2 regions of the Ornithinibacillus jepli genome follow, and region 1 is predicted to be linked to the other one. Evidence: riboswitches for the same ligand, from Rfam matches in the RefSeq annotation. Region 1 holds a riboswitch; the other holds the start of a gene.

The links. A riboswitch is a leader RNA that binds a small molecule or an ion and turns the genes downstream of it on or off. The one in region 1 is predicted to bind FMN.
Region 2: linked by a shared signal. The riboswitch ahead of ribE (riboflavin synthase) and the one ahead of AB1K81_RS14390 (ECF transporter S component) in region 1 are both predicted to bind FMN.

What each region holds. Positions count from the first base shown of each region.
Region 1 is NZ_JBFEGG010000003.1:529,649-533,076, forward strand. Features, by position in the region: gene AB1K81_RS14385 (M20/M25/M40 family metallo-hydrolase) at 1-1,054, shown strand, start outside; FMN riboswitch at 1,129-1,272, shown strand; gene AB1K81_RS14390 (ECF transporter S component) at 1,427-2,011, shown strand; gene AB1K81_RS14395 (hotdog fold thioesterase) at 2,036-2,422, opposite strand; gene AB1K81_RS14400 (1,4-dihydroxy-2-naphthoate polyprenyltransferase) at 2,458-3,390, opposite strand.
Region 2 is NZ_JBFEGG010000004.1:179,760-183,187, forward strand. Features, by position in the region: gene AB1K81_RS15305 (P1 family peptidase) at 1-730, opposite strand, end outside; FMN riboswitch at 910-1,053, shown strand; gene ribE (riboflavin synthase) at 1,224-1,874, shown strand; partial or broken gene ribB (3,4-dihydroxy-2-butanone-4-phosphate synthase) at 1,888-2,490, shown strand; gene ribH (6,7-dimethyl-8-ribityllumazine synthase) at 2,526-2,990, shown strand; gene AB1K81_RS15325 (hypothetical protein) at 3,106-3,285, shown strand; gene AB1K81_RS15330 (ABC-F family ATP-binding cassette domain-containing protein) at 3,313-3,428, shown strand, end outside.

The DNA.
Region 1 (3,428 bases):
GGAAAAAACGAACCAAGAATTTTTGCTTGAGCTTCTTCGCACACCATCTCCATCCAGTGATGAAGTGGCTATACAACGTAAAATGCGTGATTATTATAAGGGATTTGCTGATGAAGTTATGACAGATAATGCAGGAAATGTAATCGGAGTATTGAATCCACAATCCAATTTTAAAGTACTACTAGCAGGACATTGTGATGAAATTGCTTTAGTAATTAAACGAATTGATGAAAATGGATTTTTACATTTTGATAAAATGGGTGGTATTAATCCAAAAGCTGCAGTTGGAATGAAGACGACAGTTTTAGGTTATGGGAAAACAGTAACTGGTGTAATCGGCGTAAATGCGCAGCATCACGGTGGCTTGAAAAACGATTTTGATTTAGAGGATTTGTTCATAGACTGTGGCTTCCGAACAAAAGGGGAGGCGGAACAATATGTTCGAATCGGTGACCTAGTTGTTTATCAAACGGAGCCAGAGATATTAATGGGTCGTTATGTTTCTGGAAGAGGTCTTGATAATCGTACTGGAGCATTTATCGTGGCGGAGGTATTACGTCAGTTAAAGAAAAAAGGATGTAAGGTTGGCGTGTATGCTGCAAGTACGGTGAATGAAGAAACGAATATGGGTGGGGCTTATTTTGCTGCAGCAGGTATTGAACCAACGATGGCTATCGCATGTGATGTGACATTTGCAACGGATTACCCTGGGGTGAACACAAATAAACATGGGGATGTTCGCCTGGAAAAAGGCCCTGTTCTGGCAAAAGGTGCACCTATCAATCGTAAAATTAATGCGTTATTAGAGAAAACGGCTCAAAAGTTAAATATGAATGTTCAATATGAATTAACACCACGTAGTACCGGAACAGATGCTGATAAAATGCGTTATACAGGTAAAGGTGTCCCAGTATCGCTAGTTTCCTTACCGTTACGGTATATGCATTCACCGGTAGAAACCGCAAGTCTTGAGGATATAGATCAGGAGATTACATTACTAGTTGAGATGATTGCTAATTTAAGCGGGGAAGAGAGTTTGAATCCATTAGATTAACTCCTAAATAAGCATAACCCTTTTCAAAACAGAAAATCATATGTATAATGATAGATGACAAAAAAATAATATCGATTCCACTTCGGGGCAGGGTGTAATTCCCGACCGACGGTAATGAACATTAGTTCTAAGTCCGTGAGCCATTTGTGTTTTTTCATATGGTTGACCTGGTGAAAATCCAGGACCGACAGTTAAAGTCTGGATGGGAGAAGAGGTCGAGCCGAATCATGGTACATGGTAATGTGCCTTTATTTTCTATTGATTATTAAGAACCCTAAAGCCCCGATTAGGTCTAGCTTTAGGGTTTTTCGTATGTAGGAATAGGCTATCCTTCATCACGATTGGAATCGATAACTAGATGAAGGAGGAATGATGATGCAAACAAATATGCAATCATCTAAACTTGCAAGACTTATTATTTTATCTTTACTTGGGGCACTATCTTTATTATTATTCTTTATTAATTTCCCACTCCCACTACTACCTAGTTACTTGAAAATTGATTTCAGTGATGTACCAGCCATTATGGCATCGCTAATCTTTTCACCATTAGCTGGAGTAATCGTGGTTGCAATTAAAAATGTACTTTATTTAGCTATTGGTGGTGGAGAAATTGTTGGGGTAACGGCAAACTTCCTAGCGGGTGTTTTACTCGTTTTACCGATTGGAATTCTTTATCATAAGTTTAAAAATGTAAAGAGTATCGTTTCTGGCTTAATTACTGGAACAATCATTATGGCAATTGGGTTAAGTGTCTTTAATTACTTTGTTCTTTTACCAGCTTACGGATTAATGATGGGCTGGGGAGAGATGACTCATTCTGTAAAACTAAGTACGATCTTTGTAGGTATCATACCATTTAATATTGTTAAGGGAATTATTGTTGGGGCATTATTCGTTCCTATATTTATAAAAATGCGACGTTGGATAGAACAACAACAAGCTAAATTTGTATAAAGAAAAAGGCTGATCCATAAGGGATTAGCCTTTTTTTGGTACGACACCTACTGTACATCTGGATATACATATTAAATTTTCTTCTTCATCCACAATATTAACTTCCCATACCATAAAGGATTTTCCTACATGTACAGGCTTTGCCTTTGCGGTTACGACGCCCTCGCGCTTACTTTTAACGTGATTGGCATTAATTTCAATTCCAAATACATGGAATTTTTCCAAGTCAACATGTAAACATGCCCCCAGACTTGCTGCTGATTCGGCTAATGCTACACTAGCTCCTCCATGAAGATAACCTAAAGGTTGATGTGTTCGTTTATCGACTGGCATAGTCATGACGACTAAGTCTTTCTCCATTGATACAGTTTCAATGCCAAGCGACTCCATTAGTGTATTCTTTAATTCCATCTGAACTTTCCCCCTAAATTTATTTTAAGTCGTTCTTAGATGAAATAATATATTAATAAAGATAGACCTAATAAAAATCCATAGATAGTATTCGTCTTTCCGGTTAATTTCATTGCAGGCATCATTTCTAAAGGTTCTGTTTTACCTTTAAATCCTTTGATAACTTTTGCAGCTGGAATAACAGCAATGAAGGTTACTAGGGACCATAGTGGTAAAATTCGAACAATAATGAAATAAGCAGTAAAGAAGAATGCAATTATAAATAGTAATCCAAGAAAACGAACAGCGTTTCTTCTACCAAGTAGAATAGCTAAAGTCCTTCTTCCGCCCTTTTTGTCACCATCTAAGTCTCGTATATTATTTGCTAGCATGATACATCCAATGAAAATGGCAATCGGTATAGAAATAAAGATAACTAGACTGTTTATTTCTCCTGTTTGGATATAGTAACTTATTCCAATAATAACAGTACCCATGAAAAATCCAGAGAAAATCTCTCCAAATGGTGTAGTTGAAATTGGAAGAGGTCCACCAGTATATAGATAACCTAATAACATACACACGAGTCCAATTACTGCAATCCACCAGCTAGATACCATACAAATATAAATTCCAAGTAAGAGTGCGATACCATAAAAAAATAAAGCTAATCGTAATACAGTTTTTGGTTGAATACCGTCTCGTACAATGGTACCACCTATACCAACTGATTCTTCGGAGTCAAGTCCACGAACGTAATCATAGTATTCATTAAACATATTCGTTGCAGATTGAATTAACATAGATGCAACCAACATTGCTAGGAATATAACAATATTTATTCCATCTGTATTTAATGCAATCATCGTTCCAACAAAAACAGGAACAAAAGAAGCTGTTAATGTATGTGGTCTTAGTAATCTCCACCATACTTGAAAACCTTCACGTTCATTTAAGGCTTTTTTAATATAATCTTTATCTGCTTTCATAGAATGTATCCCCTTATCTTTCAATATCATTATAAGTT
Region 2 (3,428 bases), on a different contig from region 1:
CACTTCGCTTCGCAAGCCTTCTTAGTTGCCGGTCATAAAGAGGTGCATCTGTTGCGATGATCATCATGATAGAACCGTCTGTTGAATTAGGATTTTTCTTCTTTTCAGGGAAATTAGCAAATAACGCGTCCTGACTATCCCCAAAATTACTTAATACTAAGCAGCCGACTGTGAATTTTTCATCTGAAGCTGTTACAATACGTGAAGCAGTACCGATGCCACCTTTATACCCGAAGCATATCATTCCTTTTCCAGCACCAACAGCCCCTTGTTCACAAGCACTATTACTTGCATTTTCAATTGCTTCAATAGCATGCTCCGGCCTTACCGCTTGAAGCCGCATAGAATTTAAATATCCATCATTACATTCTCCAACCACTACATTTAACGTCCCAGCAGAAGTGCCAATTTCTTTATTATGTTCCAACATATATGTAACAGTACCTTCTATAACAGGTCCAATGCTGAGGGTATTTGTTAACATGATAGGTGATTCAATAAAACCGAGCTCATCAATTTGAACAAGTCCACTAGTCTTGCCATATCCATTAATGACATAGCAGCCAGCACGTACCTTCTCATAGAAGAGATTTCTCGGATGTGGAAGGATTGCAGTAACCCCGGTACAAATTGTCTGATTATCACTTATTTTTTCATATAATGTTTTATGTCCAACATACACACCTTCTACGTCCGTAATACAATTTTTATTCCCCTTTTGTAAAGCCATAGAATTCCCCCTAATGAATGAGTTGATAAGTATATTATGTACGAAATTGTAAAGATAATCACTAGGAACATTCATATAAGTAATAAAAAGAGTGATAATATCGTGATGCTTTTTCCGTAAACATCTTGGTTGCATTACATGTTAAAAGGTACTATACTGAACCCAATTCAATATTTTTTGTATTCCTTCGGGGTCGGGTGAAATTCCCAACCGGCGGTGATGAAGTGGTTACTTCTAAGTCCGTGACCCGTATGAAATATTCATACGGTGGATCTGGTGAAAATCCAGAGCCGACAGTATAGTCTGGATGGGAGAAGGGATTTTGTGCGGAAACTAGCAAAACGATGCATTTAACTATTACTATTTTTATAGTGATATCGTAATGTGCTTGTTTGGTTTAGTTAATTCTGTTTTTATGTACAAATTCACTCCTATGCCCCTGAAGATGATTCAGGGGCTTTTTATATTTGTGCTAAGAAAAGAGGTGAGGTAAGTGTTTACGGGATTAGTAGAAGAAAAGGGAAAAATTAAAAGGATACAAAAGGCTTCTAAGCAATCACTAGTATTGGTTATAGAAGCTAATAGGATATTGGATGACGTTAAACTGGGAGATAGTATAGCTGTAAATGGTGTTTGTCTTACAGTGACTAAATTTACATCAAGGGATTTTCAAGTCGATGTCATGCCTGAAACAGTCAAATCGACTTCTTTAAGGGCATTAAATACCGGATCTCCTGTGAATTTAGAGCGTGCTATGTTAGCTAATGGCAGATTTGGAGGACACTTTGTCTCTGGTCATGTTGATGGCATTGGCGAGATAATAAATAAACAAAAGCGGGAAAATGCCATGTACTATGATATAAAGGTCCCTGAGGAACTAGATAAGTATTTAATGCTTCAAGGGTCTATTACTGTTGACGGAACTAGCCTAACGATATTTGACGTAAATAACAATGTCGTTACGATTTCACTTATACCACATACAGTTAAGGAAACAGTAGTGGGGGATAAAGCACGAGGAGACATTGTAAATATTGAATGTGATTTGCTTACTAAAAGTATTCACAGCTTACTAACAAAAAGTAACCAAAAAGAAAGAGCAGATTTAAACACAGCGTTTTTAAAACAAAATGGTTTTATGTGAAGGGTGACAATGAATGTTTAACAGTATAGTGGAAGCCATTGAAGATTTAAAAATAGGAAAACCAATCATTGTAGTGGATGATGAAAATCGAGAAAATGAAGGTGATTTTATTGCCTTAGCTGACATGGCTACTCCTTCTATTATTAACTTTATGATTACACATGGGAAAGGACTAGTTTGTGTGCCAATCACGAAAGAGACGGCAAAGAAGCTTAATTTGCCAATGATGGTGGATCAAAGTACAGATCCTTTTGGAACAGCTTTTACCGTAAGTATTGATCATGTTAGTACTACTACAGGAATTAGCGCGGAAGAACGTTCAAGAACAATCAAAGAAATGGTCGATCCCGACGTAAAGGATACAGATTTTAAAAAACCTGGCCATATATTTCCTCTAATCGCTAAGGATGGTGGCGTTCTAACTCGGCCGGGCCATACAGAAGCTGCAGTCGATTTGGCGATATTAAGCGAGGCAACTCCTGCTGGCGTAATTTGTGAAATAATAAATGAAGATGGTACTATGGCTCGCTTACCAGATTTAATTGAGATAGCAAAGCGTATGGATTTGAAACTAATATCGATTCAGGATTTAGTCGTTTTTCGTAAAAATAATGAAATAGAAGTTTAAGAAAGATAGGGTGCTGAATATAAATGGGACAAGTATTGGAAGGACATCTACTTGGCAGTGATTTGAAAATTGGTATCGTTGTTGGGAGATTCAATGAATTTATTACAAGTAAGTTATTAGCTGGTGCTGAAGATATGTTAAAGCGGCACGGGGTTTTAGATGAAAATATTGATATAGCATGGGTTCCTGGTGCATTTGAAATATCGTTAGTAGCACAAAAGATGGCTGAAAGTGAAAAATATGATGCGGTTATTACCTTAGGAACGGTAATTCGAGGATCGACTCCACATTTTGATTATGTATGTAGTGAAGTAGCTAAGGGTGTTTCTCGTGTTTCGTTGGAAACTGGAAAGCCGGTTATATTTGGTGTGATAACAACAGAGACAATTGAACAAGCAATTGAGCGGGCGGGAACAAAAGCAGGTAATAAGGGGGCTGAATCTGCTATTTCTGCTATAGAGATGGCTAATATAATTAAGCAATTTTAACGATGGAGGATAACTGCTAAATCAGCTGTTATCCTCTCTTTATTATTAACAAATGGCAAAATAGATAAGGTTAATGTAAACTTATAAATGGGATTTTAAAGCAGGGGGAATGAGTATGAAGCCATTAATTTACCAAATTCTGATAATAGCTGTTATTTGGATTGGCATGTTATTTTTTATTCATGATATGGACCAATTGAGTAAAATGATTTTCTATTTAGTAACGTCATGGTTACTATTATTAGTAGTACTTCTAGTCAAAGAAGTAATTCGTAAAAGAAAAAATTCAAAGTAATCTTTGAATCTCAAGGAAGGGATTCGTATGTTAACGATTGAAAACTTACATAAATCTTATGGAGATAAGGTTTTATTTGAAAATATAAACTATACCATTACGGAAAATGACCGTATTGGATTAATTGGTGTAAATGGAACTGG